2 linked regions of the Bacillus pumilus genome follow. The protein of the gene in region 1 interacts with the protein of each later gene in a pairwise test. Links are inferred from orthologs where the notes say so. Each region holds a gene or a part of one and is shown in the gene's direction. Other genes may lie near its edges.

What was found.
Region 2: the proteins of rplK (region 1) and prmA interact in binary tests that used the Escherichia coli proteins (3 or more experiments, as listed by UniProt). The link is inferred for Bacillus pumilus from one-to-one orthologs.

The regions. Positions count from the first base shown.
Region 1 is NZ_LT906438.1:113,747-124,612, forward strand. What follows is about bases 6,818-9,704. They hold rplK (50S ribosomal protein L11), read left to right. Parts: upstream 6,818-7,991; coding sequence 7,992-8,417; downstream 8,418-9,704. Other genes in these bases: rpmG (50S ribosomal protein L33), read left to right, coding at 6,818-6,904; secE (preprotein translocase subunit SecE), read left to right, coding at 6,940-7,116; nusG (transcription termination/antitermination protein NusG), read left to right, coding at 7,287-7,820; rplA (50S ribosomal protein L1), read left to right, coding at 8,517-9,215; rplJ (50S ribosomal protein L10), read left to right, coding at 9,474-9,704. Also shown: ispF (2-C-methyl-D-erythritol 2,4-cyclodiphosphate synthase), read left to right, coding at 1-366; gltX (glutamate--tRNA ligase), read left to right, coding at 461-1,912; cysE (serine O-acetyltransferase), read left to right, coding at 2,225-2,878; cysS (cysteine--tRNA ligase), read left to right, coding at 2,875-4,275; CKW02_RS00630 (Mini-ribonuclease 3), read left to right, coding at 4,279-4,710; 23S rRNA (guanosine(2251)-2'-O)-methyltransferase RlmB, read left to right, coding at 4,694-5,443; rae1 (ribosome-dependent mRNA decay endonuclease Rae1/YacP), read left to right, coding at 5,446-5,958; RNA polymerase sporulation sigma factor SigH, read left to right, coding at 6,022-6,678; more of rpmG, read left to right, coding at 6,755-6,817; more of rplJ, read left to right, coding at 9,705-9,974; rplL (50S ribosomal protein L7/L12), read left to right, coding at 10,016-10,381; CKW02_RS00685 (class I SAM-dependent methyltransferase), read left to right, coding at 10,478-10,866. UniProt on the Escherichia coli protein: Forms part of the ribosomal stalk which helps the ribosome interact with GTP-bound translation factors.
Region 2 is NZ_LT906438.1:2,282,256-2,293,202, reverse strand. Bases 131-3,098 are described here. They hold prmA (50S ribosomal protein L11 methyltransferase), read left to right. Parts: upstream 131-1,130; coding sequence 1,131-2,066; downstream 2,067-3,098. Other genes in these bases: mtaB (tRNA (N(6)-L-threonylcarbamoyladenosine(37)-C(2))-methylthiotransferase MtaB), read left to right, coding at 2,860-3,098; CKW02_RS11750 (16S rRNA (uracil(1498)-N(3))-methyltransferase), read left to right, coding at 2,090-2,860; dnaJ (molecular chaperone DnaJ), read left to right, coding at 131-1,108. In the rest of the region: more of dnaJ, read left to right, coding at 1-130; more of mtaB, read left to right, coding at 3,099-4,218; CKW02_RS11740 (Na/Pi symporter), read right to left, coding at 4,257-5,186; rpsU (30S ribosomal protein S21), read left to right, coding at 5,369-5,542; CKW02_RS11730 (GatB/YqeY domain-containing protein), read left to right, coding at 5,557-6,006; CKW02_RS11725 (NfeD family protein), read left to right, coding at 6,148-7,461; flotillin-like protein FloA, read left to right, coding at 7,488-8,480; CKW02_RS11715 (YqfB family membrane protein), read left to right, coding at 8,512-9,009; sporulation protein YqfC, read left to right, coding at 9,217-9,498; sporulation protein YqfD, read left to right, coding at 9,517-10,707; CKW02_RS11700 (PhoH family protein), read left to right, coding at 10,711-10,947. UniProt on the Escherichia coli protein: Methylates ribosomal protein L11.

The DNA.
Region 1 (10,866 bases):
GCTGATGTACTGCTTCACACAGTGGCAGATGCCTGCCTAGGTGCGATTGCTGAAGGAGATATCGGCAGACATTTCCCAGACACAGATCCTGAGTTTAAGGATGCGGATTCTTTTAAATTACTGCAACATGTGTGGGCACTAGTAAAGGAAAAAGGCTACACACTTGTGAATATTGATTGCACCATCATGGCGCAAAAGCCCAAAATGGCACCTTACATTCAACCGATGTGTGAGAAGATTGCAGAAGCGCTTGAGGCAGATGTCACACAGGTGAATGTGAAAGCAACAACGACAGAGAAACTCGGATTTACAGGAAGAGGCGAAGGAATTGCCTCTCAGGCAACTGTGCTTCTTCAGAAAAAGTAAAACTCATTTTGATGAGAATGGGATTTGATGATAAAATACGTTTATAAAAAATTGGTGTCAGACAACATGATGCAGATGAAAGGAAGTTAAACTCATGGGAAATGAAGTGCGTGTTCGTTATGCACCGAGTCCAACTGGTCATTTACATATTGGGAATGCTAGAACGGCTCTTTTCAACTATTTGTTCGCACGCAGTCAAGGCGGCAAATTTATTATTCGAATCGAAGATACGGATCAAAAGCGTAATGTAGAGGGCGGAGAAGAAAGCCAGCTTCGCCACCTGCAATGGCTCGGTATTGATTGGGATGAGAGCATTGATAAAGATGGCGGCTACGGCCCTTACAGACAATCAGAGCGTAATGATATTTATAAAAAGTATTATGATGAGCTGCTAGAGAAGGACTTGGCGTATAAGTGCTATTGTACGGCTGAAGAGCTAGAGGAAGAGCGTGAAGCACAAATCGCCCGCAGTGAAATGCCTCGATATTCTGGTAAATGCAGTCATTTATCAAAAGAAGAAGAGGACAAGCTGATTGCTGAAGGAAGAGAGCCAAGCATCCGCTTCCGAGTGCCAAAAGGAGAAATTATCAAATTTGACGACATGGTCAAAGGCGATATTTCATTTGAGACAGACGGCATCGGTGACTTTGTCATTGTGAAGAAAGATGGTACGCCAACTTATAACTTCGCTGTAGCAGTGGATGATTATTTGATGAAAATGACTCACATTCTCCGTGGAGAGGATCACATTTCGAATACGCCTAAACAAATCATGATCTTCAATGCATTCGGCTGGGATGTTCCGCTATTCGGACATATGACGCTGATTGTGAACGAGAACCGCAAGAAATTAAGCAAGCGTGATGAATCCATTATTCAATTCATCGAGCAATATAAAAACTTGGGCTATTTACCAGAAGCCCTATTCAACTTCATTGCACTACTTGGATGGTCTCCAGTGGGCGAAGAAGAACTGTTTACAAAAGAGCAATTCATCGACATTTTCGATGTAAACCGACTTTCTAAGTCACCAGCTCTATTCGATATGCATAAACTAAAATGGGTGAATAACCAATACGTGAAGGCACTTGATCTTGATCAGGTTGTTGCGTTAACGCTTCCGCATCTTCAAAAGGCAGGCAAGGTAAGCGAGCAGCTGTCAGACGAAGAAAACACGTGGGTACGCAAGCTGATTGCTCTGTATCATGAACAATTAAGCTATGGAGCAGAAATTGTTGAGTTAACAGAGTTGTTCTTTAAGGAGCAAATTGAGTATAATCAAGAGGCAAAGGAAGTTCTAGCAGAGGAGCAAGTACCAGAAGTCATGGCATCTTTTGCTGGTCAGCTTGAACGACTTGAATCTTTCACACCTGATGAAATCAAGGCTGCTATTAAAGCAGTACAAAAAGAAACAGGGCATAAAGGCAAGAAACTATTCATGCCAATTCGTGTGGCTGTCACAGGACAAACGCATGGCCCAGAACTTCCGCAAAGTATTGAACTACTAGGTAAAGAAACGGTATTAAACCGCATTAAACAAATATAAGGAAATCGTTGCGAGGGAGAAGTACAATGTTTTCGTCCATCACAGAAAGAGTCTTCACCGGCTGAAAGAGACTTATGGGCAGACGTTGGAAATGCACCCTCAAGACCCTTGAGGAACACGAGTACGTTAGTATGCAAGGGCGGTACCCTCCGTTATGGGATTAAGTTGAGAAGGCTGCGAAATGAGGGCTTTCTAAACAGAGTGGAACCGCGTTTTCAAAACGTCTCTGTCATATGGCAGAGGCGTTTTTTATTTGTCCAAAAAAGAGAGCAAGTCCGAAGAGAGATTGATGGGGAAGAACGGGGGGAGCATGTGTTTTTCAAAATGCTGAAAGAAGATATTGATACTGTGTTTGATCAAGATCCTGCTGCTAGAAGCTATATTGAAGTAGTGCTAACCTATTCAGGGCTTCATGCGATTTGGGCTCATCGTATCGCGCATGCATTTTATAAGCGGAAGCTGTACTTTCTTGCGCGGATCATTTCTCAGGTCAGCCGGTTTTTCACAGGGGTTGAAATTCACCCTGCGGCAACCATTGGCAGGCGCTTCTTCATTGACCACGGTATGGGAGTGGTGATTGGGGAAACATGTGAAATTGGAGACAACGTCACTGTTTTCCAAGGCGTGACATTAGGGGGAACAGGGAAAGAAAAGGGAAAGCGGCACCCGACCATTTTAGACGATGCGCTCATTGCGACAGGTGCAAAGGTGCTTGGTTCCATTACAGTCGGAAAAGGAGCCAAGATTGGGGCGGGGTCGGTCGTGTTAAAGGACGTACCCGACCATTCCACCGTTGTCGGTATACCTGGGCGAGTCGTCGTTCAAAATGGTAAGAAAATCAATCGTGATCTCAATCATCAAGATTTGCCAGATCCAATTTCCGATCGTTTCAAAGAATTGGAACGAGAAATGGAAAAGCTAAAAGGTGAGCTGGCTTCATTGAGCAGAAAGGAAGAACAATCATGACAATCAATATTTATAATACATTGACACGTAAGAAGGAAGAATTCGTCCCGCTTGAGCCAGGAAAGGTCAAAATGTATGTGTGCGGACCAACCGTTTATAACTACATTCATATCGGGAATGCAAGGCCTGCTATTGTTTATGACACTGTACGTAAGTATTTAGAATACAGCGGCTATGATGTGAACTTTGTCTCAAACTTTACAGATGTGGATGATAAGCTCATCAAAGCAGCCAATGAACTCGGGGAAGATGTCCCGACGATTGCTGACCGCTTTATTCAAGCCTACTTTGAAGACGTCAGTGCACTAGGCTGCAAAAAAGCTGACCTTCACCCGCGAGTGACGGAAAATATGGATGATATCATTGCATTTATTGCGACATTGATTGAAAAGGGCTACGCCTATGAAGCGGATGGTGACGTGTATTACAGCACACGCTCATTTGAAGGCTACGGAAAGCTTTCTCACCAGTCGATTGATGAACTGAAGACAGGTGCCCGTATTCGTGTAGGTGAGAAGAAACGAGATGCGCTGGACTTTGCTTTATGGAAGGCTGCAAAGGATCAAGAAATCTCATGGGATAGCCCGTGGGGCGAAGGACGACCAGGCTGGCACATCGAATGCTCGGCCATGGTTAAAAAATATTTAGGTGATACAATCGATATTCATGCAGGCGGACAGGATTTAACCTTCCCTCACCATGAAAATGAAATCGCTCAATCTGAGGCTTTGACAGGCAAACCTTTTGCAAAGTATTGGATGCATAACGGATATATTAATATTGAGAATGAAAAAATGTCAAAATCACTAGGCAACTTTGTGCTTGTGCATGACATTGTGAAAGAACAGGATCCTGACGTGCTTCGCTTCTTTATGTTGTCGGTTCACTACCGTCATCCAATTAACTATTCAATGGATTTGCTAGAGAGTACAAAGAGTGCGTTTAACCGGCTTAAAACGTCGTATGCCAATTTACATCATCGCCTCGAGAGCAGCACGAATATCACAGAAGACAATGCTGAATGGCTGGCGAAGGTTGAAGAGCAGCGAGCGACATTTATTTCTGAAATGAATGATGACTTCAATACGGCAAATGCGATCTCTGTTTTATTCGAACTTGCGAAACAGGCGAATTATTATATGGAAAATGATCATACTTCGGAGGAAGTGATCAAGGCATTTATCGGCTTGTTCCAAGAAATCACGTCTGTTCTTGGATTCTCTTTAGAAGAAAAGCATACGCTCGATGAAGAAGTAGAAGCGTTAATTGAAAAACGCAATGAGGCTAGAAGAAATCGTGATTTTGCGCTATCTGATCAAATTCGTGACCAGTTAAAGAGCATGAATATTGTATTGGAGGACACTCCTCAAGGTACTCGCTGGAAAAGAGGAGAATAGGTCATGTTGAATTTTGAAAAGCTGAAAGATGGTAAACAGTTAAACGGACTTGCGCTTGCTTACATGGGTGATGCCATTTTTGAAGTCTATGTGAGGCATCACCTCCTCCAAACGGGGGCGACAAAACCAAATGAGCTGCACAAACGAGCAAGCAAAATTGTTTCAGCTAAATCTCAGGCAGCTATTTTATTTACGCTACAGCAGCAAGGCTTTTTCACTGAAGCAGAAGAAGCGGTGCTGAAAAGAGGAAGAAATGCAAAATCAGGCACAGTGCCTAAAAACACAGACGTTCAAACGTATCGTTATAGTACGGCGTTTGAAGCGCTCATGGGTTATTTATTTATTGAAAAGCAGGACGAGCGCTTAGAAGAGCTGATTAGTCAGGCGATTGAAATCGGAACGTCAGGGAGGAAGACAAATGAGTCAGCAACATGATTATGTGATTGGGAAAAATGCAGTGATTGAAACACTGAAGTCAGATCGGGAGTTATACAAGCTCTGGATGGCAGAAAACACTGTAAAAGGACAAGCCCAGCAGGTCATTGAACTCGCAAAAAAACAAAATATCACCATTCAGTATGTTCCGAGGAAAAAGCTTGATCAAATGGTAACAGGTCAGCACCAGGGAATCGTTGCACAAGTAGCAGCATATGAATATGCAGAATTGGACGATCTATATCAAATCGCTGAACAGCGGAATGAACAGCCATTTTTTCTTATCTTAGATGAAATTGAAGACCCGCATAATTTAGGTTCCATTATGCGTACAGCAGATGCTGTAGGTGCACATGGGATTGTGATTCCGAAAAGGAGAGCGGTCGGCTTAACGACAACCGTTGCCAAAGCATCCACTGGGGCGATTGAACATATTCCTGTTGCCAAAGTCACCAACCTTTCAAGAGCTCTTGATGAGATGAAAGAAAGAGGAATCTGGGTTGCGGGAACAGATGCGTCTGCCAAACAGGATTACAGACAATTTGATGGCACGATGCCGCTTGCTCTCGTGATTGGCAGTGAAGGAAAAGGGATTGGCCGATTGATCAAAGAAAAGTGTGATTTTCTGATTAAGCTGCCTATGGCCGGAAAGGTCACTTCGTTAAACGCGTCAGTTGCCGCTAGTCTATTGATGTATGAAGTGTATCGAAAACGTTATCCGTTAGGAGAATAGAGATGGACATCCTCTTAGTCGATGGATACAACATGATAGGTGCTTGGCCACGGCTGCAGCACTTAAAGGAAAACAGCTTTGAAGAAGCCAGAGACATACTGATTCAAAATTTAGCAGAATATCAAGCATACACAGGGTATCGAGTCATTGTTGTATTCGATGCCCATATGGTCAAAGGAATCGAAAAAAAGCGGATCAATCACCGAGTAGAGGTCATCTTTACGAGAGAGAATGAAACAGCTGATGAGCGGATTGAAAAGCTTGCCCAGGATTTGAATAATATTCGGACGCAGATTCATGTGGCGACCTCAGACTTTACAGAACAATGGGCAATCTTTGGACAAGGAGCTCTTCGAAAGTCGGCTCGAGAGCTTTTAAGAGAGATTGAAGTGATCGAACGAAAGATTGAAACGAGAGTCAAAAAGATTACTTCTGATAAACCAGCATCCAAGATTGAATTGTCAGAAGATGTATTGAAAACGTTTGAAAAATGGCGGCGTGGGAATCTAGAATAGCTTGACGATATTTCAACCATTAATGTATAATATTTCTATCTAGGTGCGGTCGGGGGGATCGAAGTGAATCTAAACAACAGCAAGGATAAATCCATCAGAGAGCAATTTTGCCAGTTGGAAGATGAACAAGTCATTGAAAGGGTTCATGTCGGAGATAGTGATGCGCTAGATTACTTAATAACGAAATACCGCAATTTTGTACGTGCAAAAGCAAGATCTTATTTCTTGATTGGAGCGGATCGAGAGGACATTGTCCAAGAGGGGATGATCGGACTTTATAAGTCTATCCGCGATTTCAGAGAGGACAAGCTTACTTCATTTAAGGCTTTTGCAGAATTATGTATTACCCGCCAAATTATCACCGCAATTAAAACAGCTACTCGCCAAAAACATATCCCGTTAAATTCCTATGTATCATTAGATAAGCCAATATATGATGAAGAATCAGACAGAACATTATTGGACGTCATTTCCGGTGCTAAAGCGCTTAACCCAGAAGATTTAATCATTAGCAAAGAAGAATTTGATGATATCGAAATGAAGATGGGTGAACTACTAAGCGAGCTGGAAAGAAAGGTTCTTGTGCTTTACCTTGATGGCAGATCCTATCAAGAGATTTCTGAAGATTTAAACCGTCATGTGAAATCAATTGATAACGCACTCCAAAGAGTAAAGAGAAAATTAGAGAAATATTTAGAGCTTCGCGAGATTAGTCTCTAATCAAACCTATATTGACAGCTTTTTCGACACTGTGATAAGGTACTAAGGAAATGATGTCGAGAAAATAGGTGTAAATATGAGGAAAAAGATTACTCTAGCCTGTAAAGACTGCGGAAGCCGCAATTATACGACAATGAAAAGTGATGCTTCAGCAGCTGAAAGATTAGAAGTTAAGAAATATTGCAAGACTTGTAATTCACATAAAACACATTTAGAAACGAAGTAAGATTTGCGTTCTTTAATCTGTGGAGGTCTTTTACAATGCGTATTATCAGTTTCTTAAAAAGTGTCGGGAAAGAAATGAAGAAGGTCAGCTGGCCAAAGAAAAACGAAATGATTCGTTACACAATCACTGTTATTTTAACAGTCGTATTCTTTGCAATCTTTTTCTCTTTTCTTGATATAGGAATCTCACAATTAATCGAATTAATTCATTAATACTTGAATAATGGTCTGCTGAACGTGCTATAATAGATCATAATATGACTTGCCAAAAAACCCGTTTTACGGGTTTTTTCAATTGCTTGAAAATATTTACCGGTACTCGAGATTCGTCAAATAGACATTACGAAATGTGGGGAGGGAAGGACTAAATAGTCCTGAACGAAATGGAAAAGAATTGGTATGTTGTGCATACGTACTCTGGCTATGAAAACAAAGTAAAAGCGAACTTGGAAAAGCGTGTTGAATCAATGGGCATGCAAGATAAGATCTTCCGCGTTGTTGTACCAGAAGAAGAAGAAACAGATATTAAAAATGGTAAGAAAAAAGTTGTCAAAAAGAAAGTATTCCCTGGCTATGTCCTAGTGGAAATCGTGATGACTGACGACTCTTGGTATGTTGTTCGTAATACACCAGGTGTCACAGGATTCGTTGGATCAGCTGGATCAGGCTCAAAGCCGACAGCGCTTTTGCCAGGCGAAGCTGAAACCATTCTGAAGAGAATGGGTCTTGAAGAACGCAAAACAGAAATCGACTTTGAATTGAAAGAAACAGTCAAGGTCATCGACGGACCATTTGCGAACTTCACAGGCTCTATCGAAGAGATTGATTACGATAAAAGCAAAGTCAAAGTATTCGTTAATATGTTTGGTAGAGAAACACCCGTGGAACTTGAGTTCACGCAGATCGATAAATTGTAATTCAAAAGAGCTTGAAATGAGTGTATAGAAGTGGTAATATAGCAAAGGTACGTCTTGAGTTCGCTCAAGATCGCTAGCTAGTTATTTCGTCATTCATATAAAGAATGAAGTTGTTGAGTGGGAGGGGGATTCCCCTATTACCACATCACGGACTTTAAGGAGGTGTGTCTCGTGGCTAAAAAAGTAGTTAAAGTTGTTAAATTGCAAATTCCTGCTGGAAAAGCTAACCCAGCTCCACCAGTTGGACCTGCACTAGGTCAAGCCGGTGTTAATATCATGGGATTCTGTAAGGAGTTTAATGCTCGTACAGCTGACCAAGCTGGTCTTATCATTCCTGTTGAAATTTCGGTTTTTGAAGACCGTTCATTTACATTTATTACTAAAACTCCACCTGCTGCAGTTTTACTTAAAAAAGCAGCTGGTATTGAGTCTGGTTCTGGTGAACCTAACCGTAATAAAGTGGCAACTGTTAAGCGTGATAAAGTACGCGAAATCGCGGAAACAAAAATGCCTGACTTAAACGCTGCTAGCGTTGAATCAGCTATGCGCATGGTTGAAGGTACTGCACGCAGTATGGGTATTGTCATCGAAGATTAATTTATTGTCTTGTTGGGTTGCGAGTTTGGTTTTGACAAGTTCGCAACCCTTATTCGTGGGAGGTTATTCCGCTAAAACCACATAAGGAGGATTTTTATAATGGCTAAAAAAGGTAAAAAGTATGTAGAAGCTGCTAAGCTAATCGAACGTACTAAAGCGTATGATGTAGCTGAAGCTGTTTCTCTTACAAAAAAAGCAAATACAGCGAAATTTGATGCGACTGTAGAAGTTGCTTTTCGTTTGGGCGTAGACCCTCGTAAAAACGACCAACAAATCCGCGGTGCAGTTGTACTTCCTAACGGAACTGGTAAAACTCAACGCGTTCTTGTGTTCGCTAAAGGCGAAAAAGCAAAAGAAGCAGAAGCTGCTGGAGCAGACTACGTTGGAGATTCTGATTACATCACTAAAATCCAACAAGGCTGGTTCGATTTCGATGTAATCGTTGCAACACCTGACATGATGGGTGAAGTTGGTAAGATCGGTCGTGTACTTGGACCAAAAGGTCTTATGCCAAACCCTAAAACAGGAACTGTTACATTTGAAGTAGAAAAAGCAATCAATGAAATCAAAGCTGGTAAAGTAGAATACCGCGTTGATAAAGCTGGTAACATCCACGCGCCAATCGGAAAGGTTTCTTTCGAGGACGAAAAGCTTGTTGAGAACTTTGCAACAATCTATGACACAATCCTTAAAGCAAAACCTGCAGCGGCTAAAGGTGTATACGTGAAAAACGTTTCTGTTACATCTACTATGGGCCCTGGTGTGAAAGTGGATCCATCTTCTTTCTCTGCAAAATAAATCTTGACTTATCACAATCATTTTGATAATATCAAAATGTTGTAAAATAGAATATGTCCATTTATACCGTAGACAGCAGGGGCCTTATGGCTTAATTAACCCGCCGAGGTGTATATGTCACAGTCTTACGTTAACGTATGCTTGTATATACAGCCTCCATGTCTTAATGGAGGCTTTTTATATGGAGAACCGTTCGTTAGGAACGTGATGGCCTGATCGGTATAAGTGTTACACAAACAATGTACAGGAGGTGTAACCATGAGCAATGCAATCGATACAAAAAAAGTTGTCGTTGATGAAATTACTTCTAAATTTAAAGACAGTATGTCTACTGTAATTGTAGATTACCGCGGTCTTTCAGTTTCTGAAGTGACTGAACTTCGTAAACAGCTTCGTGACGCTGGCGTAGAATTCAAAGTTTACAAAAACACTTTGACTCGCCGTGCAGTTGAACAAGTTGAACTAACAGGTTTAAACGATTTCTTAACAGGTCCAAACGCTATCGCATTCAGTAACGAAGATGTTATCGCACCTGCGAAAATCATCAACGAATTTGCGAAAAGCCACGAAGCTTTAGAAATCAAAGCTGGTGTCATCGAAGGAAACGTAGCGACTGTAGAAGAAGTGAAGGCTCTTGCGGAACTTCCGTCTCGCGAAGGCTTACTATCTATGTTGCTTAGCGTTCTTCAAGCTCCAGTTCGTAACCTTGCTCTTGCTACTAAAGCAGTTGCAGATCAAAAAGAAGAACAAGGCGCTTAATGCGTACTTAACGTAAAAAACTTAAAATGGAGGAATTACAAATGGCTTTAAATATCGAAGAAATCATTGCTTCAGTTAAAGAAGCAACTGTACTTGAGTTAAACGACTTAGTAAAAGCAATCGAAGAAGAATTTGGCGTAACTGCTGCTGCTCCTGTAGCTGTAGCTGCAGCTGGTGGTGCCGCTGCTGAAGAGAAAACTGATTTTGATCTAGTACTTGCTGGTGCTGGAGACCAAAAAATCAAAGTTATCAAAGTGGTTCGTGAAATCACTGGTCTTGGCTTGAAAGAAGCTAAAGAACTTGTTGACAACACTCCAAAACCACTTAAAGAAGGTATTGCTAAAGAAGAAGCTGAAGAACTTAAAGCTAAGCTTGAAGAAGTTGGCGCTTCTGTAGAAGTTAAGTAATCTTCGCCTAATCTTTTGGGAAAGCTCGCTTTTACTGGCGGGCTTTTTCTTTTCTATTCTCCTGAAACGATTGAATCCAGAGGAGGTCCATTCACCATGAGTGACCACTATTATACGGAAAAGCCATCAGTGAAAAGCAATAAACAGACATGGGACTTCACCTTGAGAAACCGTACCTTTACTTTTACAAGTGACAGTGGAGTGTTTTCTAAGAAAGAAGTCGACTTTGGTTCAAGGCTTTTAATTGAAGCTTTTGAAGAACCTGATGTGGATGGCGATATCTTAGATGTCGGTTGCGGTTATGGACCGATTGGCTTATCGTTAGCAAACGAAATGACGAGCCGCACCATTCATATGATTGATGTGAACGAAAGAGCAGTCGAACTTTCAAAGGAAAACGCTAAACATAATCGCGTTGATAATGTCCGCATCTATCAAAGTGATTTGTTCTCGAATGTTCATTCATCAGCTGCTTTTGCCTCTAT
Region 2 (10,947 bases), 2.2 Mb from region 1 along the record:
GCTTGGCGTGAGTAAGAGCGCCTCAAAAGACGAGATCAAAAAGGCATACCGCAAGCTTTCAAAAAAGTATCACCCTGATATTAATAAAGAAGCTGGCTCAGATGAGAAATTCAAAGAAGTAAAAGAAGCCTATGAAACCCTTTCTGACGATCAAAAACGTTCGCAGTATGATCAGTTCGGTCATACCGATCCAAACCAAGGCTTTGGCGGCGGCGGTTTTGGCGGAGGAGGAGACTTTGGCGGCTTCGGCGGCTTTGATGACATCTTCTCTAGTATTTTTGGCGGTGGAGCCAGAAGAAGAGATCCAAATGCACCGCGTCAAGGAGCAGACTTGCAATATACAATGACGCTTTCATTTGAAGAAGCAGCATTTGGGAAAGAAGCAACGATTGAAATCCCTCGCGAGGAATCATGTGAAACATGTCATGGATCAGGGGCAAAGCCTGGGACAGAAGCGAAGACTTGTTCACATTGCGGCGGCTCTGGTCAATTAAATGTTGAGCAGTCAACTCCGTTTGGTAAAGTGGTCAACCGCAGAGTATGTAACTACTGTAGCGGAACAGGAAAACAAATCGATCACAAATGTTCTACATGCGGCGGCTCTGGTAAAGTGCGTAAGCGTAAGAAAATCAATGTGACGATCCCAGCTGGTGTTGACGATGGTCAGCAGCTCAGAGTGTCTGGTCAAGGGGAGCCAGGTGTAAATGGAGGACCTCCAGGCGATCTATTTGTTGTGTTCCATGTGCGTTCGCATGAATTCTTCGAGCGTGACGGGGATGACATTTACTGCGAAATGCCGTTAACCTTTGCACAGGCTGCATTAGGTGACGAAATTGAAGTGCCGACATTACACGGTAAAGTGAAATTAAAAGTTCCTGCTGGCACGCAAACTGGCACGAAGTTTAGACTCAAAGGAAAAGGTGTGAAAAATGTACGCGGCTATGGCCAAGGCGATCAACATATCGTTGTACGAGTCGTCACACCAACAAATTTAACGGACAATCAAAAAGATATCATTAGAAAATTTGCTGAAGTGAGCGGAAATAAACCGGACGAACAAGAAATGAGCTTCTTCGATAAGGTAAAACGCGCATTTAAAGGCGAGTAAGACGGATAAGGAGTTGGTAGTATTGAAGTGGTCAGAAATTAGCGTCCATACAACAAATGAAGCGGTGGAACCAATCACCAATATTTTGCATGAAGCAGGTGCGAGTGGTGTCGTGATTGAGGACCCGCTTGATTTAGTCAAGGAACGTGAAAATGTATACGGTGAGATCTACCAGCTCGATCCGAATGACTATCCTGAAGAAGGGGTCATCGTCAAAGCCTATCTTCCAATGAACAGCTTTTTAATGGAAACGGTAGATGAGATCAAAGAAGCCATCAACAATCTTCTTCTATACGATATTGACCTTGGACGAAATACGCTGTCCATTTGTGAAGTAAATGAAGAAGAATGGGCCACCGCATGGAAAAAATACTATCATCCTGTGAAAATCTCTGAAAAATTCACCATCGTTCCAACATGGGAAGAATATACTCCGGTTCATTCTGATGAACTGATTATTGAAATGGACCCAGGAATGGCATTTGGAACAGGGACACATCCAACAACCGTTCTTTGTATTCAGGCGCTTGAGCGCTATGTGAAGGAAAACGATACGGTGATTGATGTTGGAACAGGCTCTGGGATTTTAAGTGTGGCAGCAGCGATGGTTGGTGCAAAGGACATTCAAGCCTTTGATCTCGACACCGTTGCGGTTGAAAGTGCAAAGCAAAACATCGAGCTAAATGGTGTAAGCGAACAAGTGACGGTCAAGCAAAACAACTTACTTGATGGGATTTCAGGCGAACGTGATGTGATCGTCGCCAACATTCTCGCAGAAGTGATTTTGCGCTTTACAGATCAAGCCTATGACTTATTGAAGAAAGATGGCTATTTCATTACATCAGGCATCATTGGACAAAAGAAATTACAAGTCAAAACAGCATTAGAAGAAGCAGGTTTTGACATTGTTGAAGTGCTGTCAATGGAAGATTGGGTCAGCATTATAGCGAAAAAATAAAGCGAGTAGGTGTCAGGACACGTATGCAACGATATTTTATCGACCTCACGAAAGAAGAAGTGATCGCAAAGGGATCTATCGTCATCAATGGTGAAGATGTACATCACCTTTCCAACGTCATGCGCATGAAAGCAGGGCAGGAAATCCTTTGCTTAACGACAGACGGCTTTGAAGGGCTCAGTAAAATTGATACAATAACAAAGGAAGAAGTCATTTGTCACGTTGAAGGCTGGACAAATCAGGACAGAGAGCTTCCGGTAAGAGTAACAATTGCGAGCGGTCTCCCAAAGGGAGATAAGCTTGAGCTGATTATCCAAAAAGGCACAGAGCTTGGCGCAAGCGCATTTATCCCGTTTCAAGCGGCTCGTTCTATTACAAAAATTGACCAAAAGAAGTCACATAAAAAACGAGAGCGCTGGGAGAAAATCGCGAAAGAAGCAGCTGAACAGTCCTACCGGAATATCATTCCTCGTGTTGATCCAGTATCAACATTTAAAGAGCTGACTCAATTAGCTGGTGAATTCGATAAATGTGTCGTTGCATACGAAGAATCATCGAAAGAAGGAGAGCAAAGCCGCTTTCAAACTGTGCTCCAACAGATGAAAGGCGGACAAACCTTGCTAGTGGTTTTTGGCCCTGAAGGCGGTTTAGCAGAAAAGGAGATTGAAGCGCTTGAAACGCATGGTGCAGTCATTTGCGGGCTTGGACCACGCATTTTAAGAACAGAAACAGCTCCTCTTTACGCGCTTTCTGCTATATCTTATCAAACAGAGTTATTAAGAGGTGAATCATGATGGGAACAGTAGCGTTCCATACACTTGGCTGTAAGGTCAATCACTATGAAACAGAAGCGATCTGGCAGCTGTTTAAAGAAGCAGGCTATGAAAGAAAAGAGTACGAATCAAAAGCAGACGTATATGTCATTAATACATGTACGGTCACGAATACTGGCGATAAAAAAAGCCGCCAAGTCATTAGAAGAGCCATTCGTCATAACCCGGATGGTGTCATTTGTGTAACAGGCTGTTATGCGCAAACATCTCCAGCAGAAATCATGGCGATTCCTGGTGTTGATATTGTCGTGGGAACACAAGACAGACATAAATTACTCGGTTACATTGAAGAATATCGCAGAGAAAGACAGCCGATTAATGGGGTTGGCAATATTATGAAAGCACGTGTGTTTGAAGAACTCGATGTTCCTGCTTTTACAGACAGAACACGTGCGTCATTAAAAATCCAAGAAGGCTGTAACAATTTCTGTACATTCTGCATTATTCCTTGGGCTCGCGGACTTCTTCGTTCTCGTGATCCAGAAGAGGTCATCAACCAAGCGCAGCAGCTTGTGGATGCCGGCTATAAAGAAATTGTATTAACAGGTATTCACACAGGTGGATACGGAGAAGACTTAAAGGATTATAACTTTGCAAAGCTTCTGAAAGAATTAGATGAACGTGTCAACGGCTTAAAACGAATTCGTATTTCATCTATCGAAGCAAGTCAAATTACAGATGAAGTGATAGAAGTGCTTGATCAGTCAGATAAGATTGTCAGACACCTTCACATCCCGCTTCAATCTGGCTCTAATACAGTGCTGAAAAGAATGCGCCGTAAATATACGATGGAATTCTTTGCAGAGCGTTTAACAAAGCTGAAAAAAGCATTGCCAGGTCTTGCTGTCACCTCTGATGTGATTGTAGGATTTCCTGGAGAAACAGAAGAAGAGTTTTTGGAAACATACAACTTTGTCAAAGACCATCAATTTTCTGAACTGCACGTATTCCCTTACAGCAAACGTACAGGTACGCCAGCTGCAAGAATGGAAGATCAAGTGGATGAAAATGTGAAAAACGAACGTGTCCACCGCTTGATCGCTCTTTCTGATCAGCTTGCGAAAGAATACGCATCAGCTTATGAAGGAGATGTCCTAGAGATTATTCCGGAAGAATCCTTCAAAGAACAAGAAGGAAAGCACAATCTTTATGTGGGCTATACAGATAACTATATGAAGGTTGTTTTTGAAGGAACAGAGGACATGATCGGCCGTTTGGTCAAAGTGAAAATTACGAAAGCGGGTTATCCTTATAACGAAGGACAATTCGTTCGTATAAGCGATGAAGTACAAACAGACAAAGTGAGAATGACCTCATAATCAATCAAACACCGGTGCCAAAAAAGCAAGCCGGTGTTTTATTTTGATTGATTCGGTAAAAGACATAAAATCAATGTGTGAAATGGACGGATGAACGGGAAGAAAAGCAAAGAGCTTGCCACATTAAACAGCAGGCTGAAGTGCGCAATTTGCTGTGCGGGAGCGTTTGCAAGAAGGGCGACGAATTCTGTCATCATGGCGAGAAATGGGAGACATAAAAGCACTCCGAGCACATTAAACAAAACGTGTGCATAAGCCGTTTGACGTGCTGCATAGCCGCCAGATATGGCAGCCATTACGGCTGTAATACATGTCCCAATATTGGACCCTAACACAAAGCTGATGCCTTCTTGAAGCCCAACCGTTCCTTCATTCATAAACCCCATTAAAATGCCGATACAGACGGAGCTTGAATGAACAATCGCTGTGAAGATAGTACCCGAAAGCAGCGCCGTCCAGTCAGAATGCTGCATCATTTCGAGAAAGCGCAATGTCTCAGGCTGACTTGTCATCATACCTGCAATTTTAGAAAAGCCTTGAATACAAAAAAAGATCATCCCGAGTCCAAATATACTTTTTCCTGCATGCCTAAAAGATTTTTTGCCTAACATCATGCATATCAGACCAGCTAGGATTAAAACCCACATGAAAACATCCATTTTAATGGCGATAAATTCTGTTGTAAACGTAGAGCCAATATTGGTACCAAGAATCATTGGAATGGATTTTTTAAAAGAGAGAATACCTGTACTGACAAAGCCAATCACGATGACCATAAACGCTGAACTGCTTTGAAGAATCCCTGTAAATACGATGCTGACTAAGAATGCTTTTACCGGATGATCTGTAAAGAGAAGAAGTGATTTCTCAATACGAGACGACGCAAGCGCCATTAATCCTTTTCTCAGCAAACCCATTGACCATAAAAAAATGAAAATAAGTGCACAAAAATAAATGATCGCCATCATAGAAAAGTCCTCCTCTTACCAATGAATATATGGACTTGTCTACCTGCTCATGACGAAAATATATTTCCAAATCACTTAGTTGACCTCACACTAGGCTTATATTATAATGTCTAGGTACATGTTTTGCATGTATATCTTTTTTTAATGCAGTCGATTGGTGTATTCGGAGGGAGGGAAAGAGAATGTCAAAAACGGTCGTTAGAAAAAACGAATCGCTTGAAGATGCTCTTCGTCGCTTTAAACGCAGTGTATCCAAAACTGGAACATTGCAAGAAGCAAGAAAGCGTGAATTTTATGAAAAGCCTAGCGTAAAGCGCAAGAAAAAGTCTGAAGCTGCTAGAAAACGTAAATTCTAAAGAGGGTGGATTTTATGAGTCTTCTTGAGCAATTAAATTCTGATATGAAGCTTTTTATGAAAAACCGTGAGAAAGACAAGCTTGTTGTCATTCGGATGGTTAAGGCTTCGCTCCAAAATGAAGCAATTAAGCTTAAGAAAGACAGTTTGACCGGCGATGAGGAACTAACCGTCCTTTCCCGCGAGATTAAGCAACGTAAAGACTCCCTCCATGAATTTTCGAAAGCTAATCGCTTAGATTTAGTAGATAAAGTTCAAAAAGAGATTGACATCTTAGACGTTTATTTACCTGAACAGCTTTCTGAAGAAGAACTGCAAACGATCGTGAAAGAAACGATTGCTGAAACAGGTGCTTCATCGAAGACTGATATGGGTAAAGTCATGAGCGCTATTATGCCAAAAGTAAAAGGTAAAGCTGATGGAGCTGTCATTAACAGACTTGTCAGCGAACAGCTGTCTCAATAAAAAAGTATCCTTCTATTGTTAGAAGGGTACTTTTTTTATACCTTCATCATTCTGTCATATAAAAATGAAACCTATGATACATTTGTAACGTATGTAAAGGAACAGTAAAATGGAAGATAGAGAGGAGGGATCACCAAATAGATGAAAAAAATAAAAATTTCTATTGCTCTCTTCAGTTGTTTTATAATATGCTTATTATTAGGGGTTCAATTGACCGCGAAATCAGTAGATCAGAAAGTTCATGTTATCCCAATTGAAGATACAGTAGAAAAAGGACTTTCTCAATTTATTGAACGATCATTTGAGCAGGCAAAGTCCGAACGAGCAAAACATATCATTCTAGACATCAATACACCAGGTGGTGCAGTCGATGCTGCGCTTGAGATCGCAGATACCATTCGTGCGTCTGATATCCCTGTGACAGCGTTTGTGAATCATAGAGCGCTTTCAGCTGGGGCATTCCTTGCACTAAATGCCGATCAAATCTATATGACCCCAAATGGAAAGATGGGGGCTGCGGCGATCATTGATGGAGAAGGCAATGCTGCCGATCAAAAATCTGAATCGCTATGGCTTGCTGAAATGAGTGATGCTGCCGAAAAGCAGGGGCGTGATCCAAAGTATGCACTTGCAATGGCAGATGTAGATATAGACGCAAAAGAAGCTGGTGCACCAAAAGGAGAATTGCTCACCTTCAACACAGACCGTGCGCTTCAATTCGGTTATGCAGAAGGGGAAGCGAAAAATATGGATGACTTGCTTCAAAAGCTGAATTTAGCCGATGCTTCTGTTCAATACGATGAAGTGAGCTTTGCTGAAAAGGTTGCGCGCTTTCTCACGCACCCAATCGTCATTCCAATCCTTTTATCCATTGCAAGCTTAGGGTTAATTGTTGAGCTCTATTCTCCTGGCTTTGGGATTCCAGGCACCATGGGAGTGACAGCGCTTCTTTTATTCTTTTATGGTCATCTCGTGGCTGGTTTTGCAGGATATGAGACGTTGTTCCTGTTTATAGCAGGGATATTGCTCATGATTCTGGAATTGTTTTTGCCGGGGGGAATCGTAGGTGTCATTGGACTGATCTGTGTGGTTGTCAGCTTGTTTTTAGCAGCTGGAAGCTTTACAGAAATGGCGATTTCCATCTTGATTGCCACTGCTGTTTCAATCGTAGCAGTTATTTTATTGACAAAGGTGTTGGGGAAACGTATGAAATTTTTCAAAAAGTTCATTTTAACCGATTCAACCAATAAGGAAAGCGGTTATGTCTCAAATGAAACAAGAGAAGATCTTGTTGGGCAAATCGCGGTGACAGCAACCGCACTTCGTCCGTCAGGTACAATAGTATTTGGAGATGAGCGCATTGATGTTGTGTCAGAAGGTGCATTCATCGATAAGGATGAACAAGTAAAAATTGTGAAAGCGGAAGGCTCACGCATTGTCGTGAGGAAAGTATAGATAACTGATTTTATAGGAGGAATAAAATGGATCCATCTACTTTACTATTATTTGTGATTATCGCAGCAGGTCTGATCGTTCTATCGATCTTCTTCACCTTTGTACCGGTGATGCTGTGGATTTCTGCCCTAGCGGCTGGCGTAAAGGTAAGCATTTTTACACTTGTAGGAATGAGACTTCGCCGCGTTATTCCAAACCGAGTGGTCAACCCGCTTATTAAAGCACATAAAGCAGGTCTTGATGCGACGATTAACCAGTTAGAGAGCCACTATCTTGCAGGTGGTAACGTGGACCGAGTTGTGAACGCATTAATCGCAGCTCAACGCGCGAATATCGAATTGAACTTTGCACGCTGTGCAGCGATCGACCTAGCAGGCCGTGACGTACTTGAAGCAGTTCAAATGAGTGTAAACCCTAAAGTCATTGAAACACCATTTATCTCTGGTGTGGCGATGGACGGGATTGAAGTGAAAGCAAAAGCACGTATTACAGTTCGTGCAAACATCGACCGACTTGTTGGTGGTGCAGGGGAAGAAACGATTATTGCTCGTGTAGGTGAAGGGATTGTCTCTACAATCGGTTCATCAGATAATCATAAAAAGGTTCTTGAGAACCCTGATATGATTTCACAAACAGTTCTTGGTAAAGGATTAGATTCAGGTACTGCGTTTGAAATCCTCTCGATTGATATTGCAGATGTGGATATCGGTAAGAACATCGGGGCGATTCTGCAAACAGACCAAGCAGAAGCAGACAAAAACATTGCACAGGCAAAAGCGGAAGAACGCCGCGCGATGGCTGTTGCCCAGGAGCAAGAAATGCGTGCAAGAGTTGAAGAAATGCGCGCGAAAGTTGTAGAAGCAGAGGCTGAAGTACCACTTGCAATGGCTGAAGCATTACGTGAAGGCAATATTGGTGTCATGGACTACATGAATATTAAGAATATCGATGCTGATACGGATATGAGAGATTCATTTGGTAAAATGACTAAAGGTCCATCTGATAATGAAAACAAATAAGCATCCTCTCACGCTTTAAGGAGGGAGCCCAATGGACATTCTATTTGAAAATCCGTTACTAATTGCGATTATCATCGGTATCATCTCTGCTGTCTTTGGGAAAATCGGCAAACAAGAGGAGAACGAACAAAAGAATCAGCAAAACAAGCCAGCTCCTCAGCGTAAGCAGATGCCCCAAAAGCAAACAAAACAAACAAGTCCAGATCCAGTCGTGACCGATCAGATGGACGATTTCGGCGATGTACATGATCATGGCGGGATGAAGAAAAAAACATCTCAATCCTTACAGGACCGCTATACCGCTACACTTGCCGAAATGGAAGAAAGAAAAAGCGAGCTGAATAGAGAATTCCAATCGCTTGAAAGAGAACTGACAAGGCCAAAGGCTGCTTCTGCCGAAGTGAAGCCAAAGATCATTGAGAAGCTCAATCAAGATACAATTGTTCAGGGGATGATCCTTGGAGAAGTATTTGGAGAGCCGCGCGCGAAAAAGCCGCACAGAACGATGAAACGGCCATATAACAGATAAACGAGAAAGTCCCTTTATATAAAGGGGCTTTTTTTGTTTGACCTGATGGAGATTTCTTGCAGTAAAAATGCTGAAACGGCTGTTTTGCGGGATTCATTAGCATGATCTGAACCGCTGAGGAATAGGATGATATAGAGGCTTTCTCATCAGTCTCACCATCTTTCAGTTTGATCTCATACACATGGGGCGGGAAGGGGTTCTTATTGAATGGGAAAAAGAAAAAATCAACTTAAAGCATGGCTGACAAGAACACTTGAAATCCCTCCAGACGTCATGATGGATCTTCCCCGTATTACGATGGTTGGCAGACTCCACATTTACATAGAGAATCATAAAGGGCTTTTGCTTTTCAGTGATCAAGAGGTAAGGCTGATGCTCAAACAAGGACAATGCATTATTTCAGGGAAAGATTTTGTGATTAAAACGATTTTGCCAGAAGAGATCTTATTAGAAGGGAAAATCGATGAGGTCCGTTATATTGATTCTTAACTGACGGAGGGGAGAAGTGTGAAGAATAAATGGTTCGCCTATTTTATTGGCAGAGTGGAAGTGGAAATCAAGGGAAACGGCATTGAGCGGCTCATCAATGAGTGCACGAGACAGGGGATCACAATGTTTCAAGTGAGCCGCCGTCAAGACAGCGTGCGCTTATTTATTCGCTTATCAGATGTACATGCCTTCAGAAAAGTACAAAGACATCATGAGGTAACATGTTCATTTCATCAAAAGAAAGGATTTCCGTTCCTTCTCCTATGGTCAAGGAAGAATATTGGGTTTACCCTTGGGATTGTGTTTTTTCTAGTGACAATATTGGCACTTTCAAACATGGTGTGGAAAATTGATATTAAAGGGGCCAATCCAGAAACTGAACATCAGATGAGAAAGCATTTAGACGAGATTGGTGTGCAAAAAGGCCGTTTCCAGTTTCTAATGGGAACACCTGAAAAAATTCAAAAATCACTGACCGCCAATATTCAAAGCATTACATGGGTCGGCGTTGAACTAAACGGTACAACATTTCAAATGAAAGTTGTGGAAAAAAATGAGCCGGAAAAAGAGAAATATACGAGTCCTCAGCATATTGTGGCCAAGAAGAAGGCGGTCATCACGAGAATGTATGTGGAAAAAGGGGAGCCGCTTGCCGCAGTTGATGAACATGTGAAGAAAGGACAAATGCTTGTCTCTGGCCTCATCGGCAGCGAAGACCAGCAAAAAACGGTTGGTGCTAAAGCGAAAATTTATGGTGAAACGTGGTATCGTTCTGAAGTTTCTGTCCCTCTTCGAACATCTTTTGATGTCTTTACGGGTAAAATGAAGACAAAGCACAAGCTCTCCGCATTTGGAGGTTCAATGCCATTTTGGGGCTTTTCCTTTAAAAAGGATGATTTTAAGCAGCCAAAAACAGAAACTGAAGTTCACCCACTCCATTTCTTAAACTTCCAGCTCCCATTTTCCTATGAAAAAGAAACGACACGCGAAAGCGAAAAAATAAACCGGACATACACAAATAAAGAAGCGGTTCAAGCAGGGATTAAATTGGGTAAAAAAGAATTAGAAGAGAAGCTAGGTCAAACAGGAGAGGTGAAAAGTGAAAAAGTTTTGCACGAGACAACAGGGAATGGTAAAGTTAAGTTAATCATCCTTTACCAAGTAATAGAAGATATTGTTCAACCAACACCTATTGTTCAGGGAGACTAGAGAATGACAGAACATTTACTTGAAATTCAACAAAAATTAGATAGCCCAAACGAAGCCATTGCTTTATTTGGAAATCAAGATGCTTATCTGAAACTGATGGAAAACGAGCTGAATGTCTCCATTATTACGCGCGGAGAAAAGGTGTATGTTTCTGGTCAGGAAGCATCAAGAGAAACAGCGAGCCGTCTGATGACATCTCTCTTACATCTCATCCGAAAAGGAATTGAGATTTCTGAACGG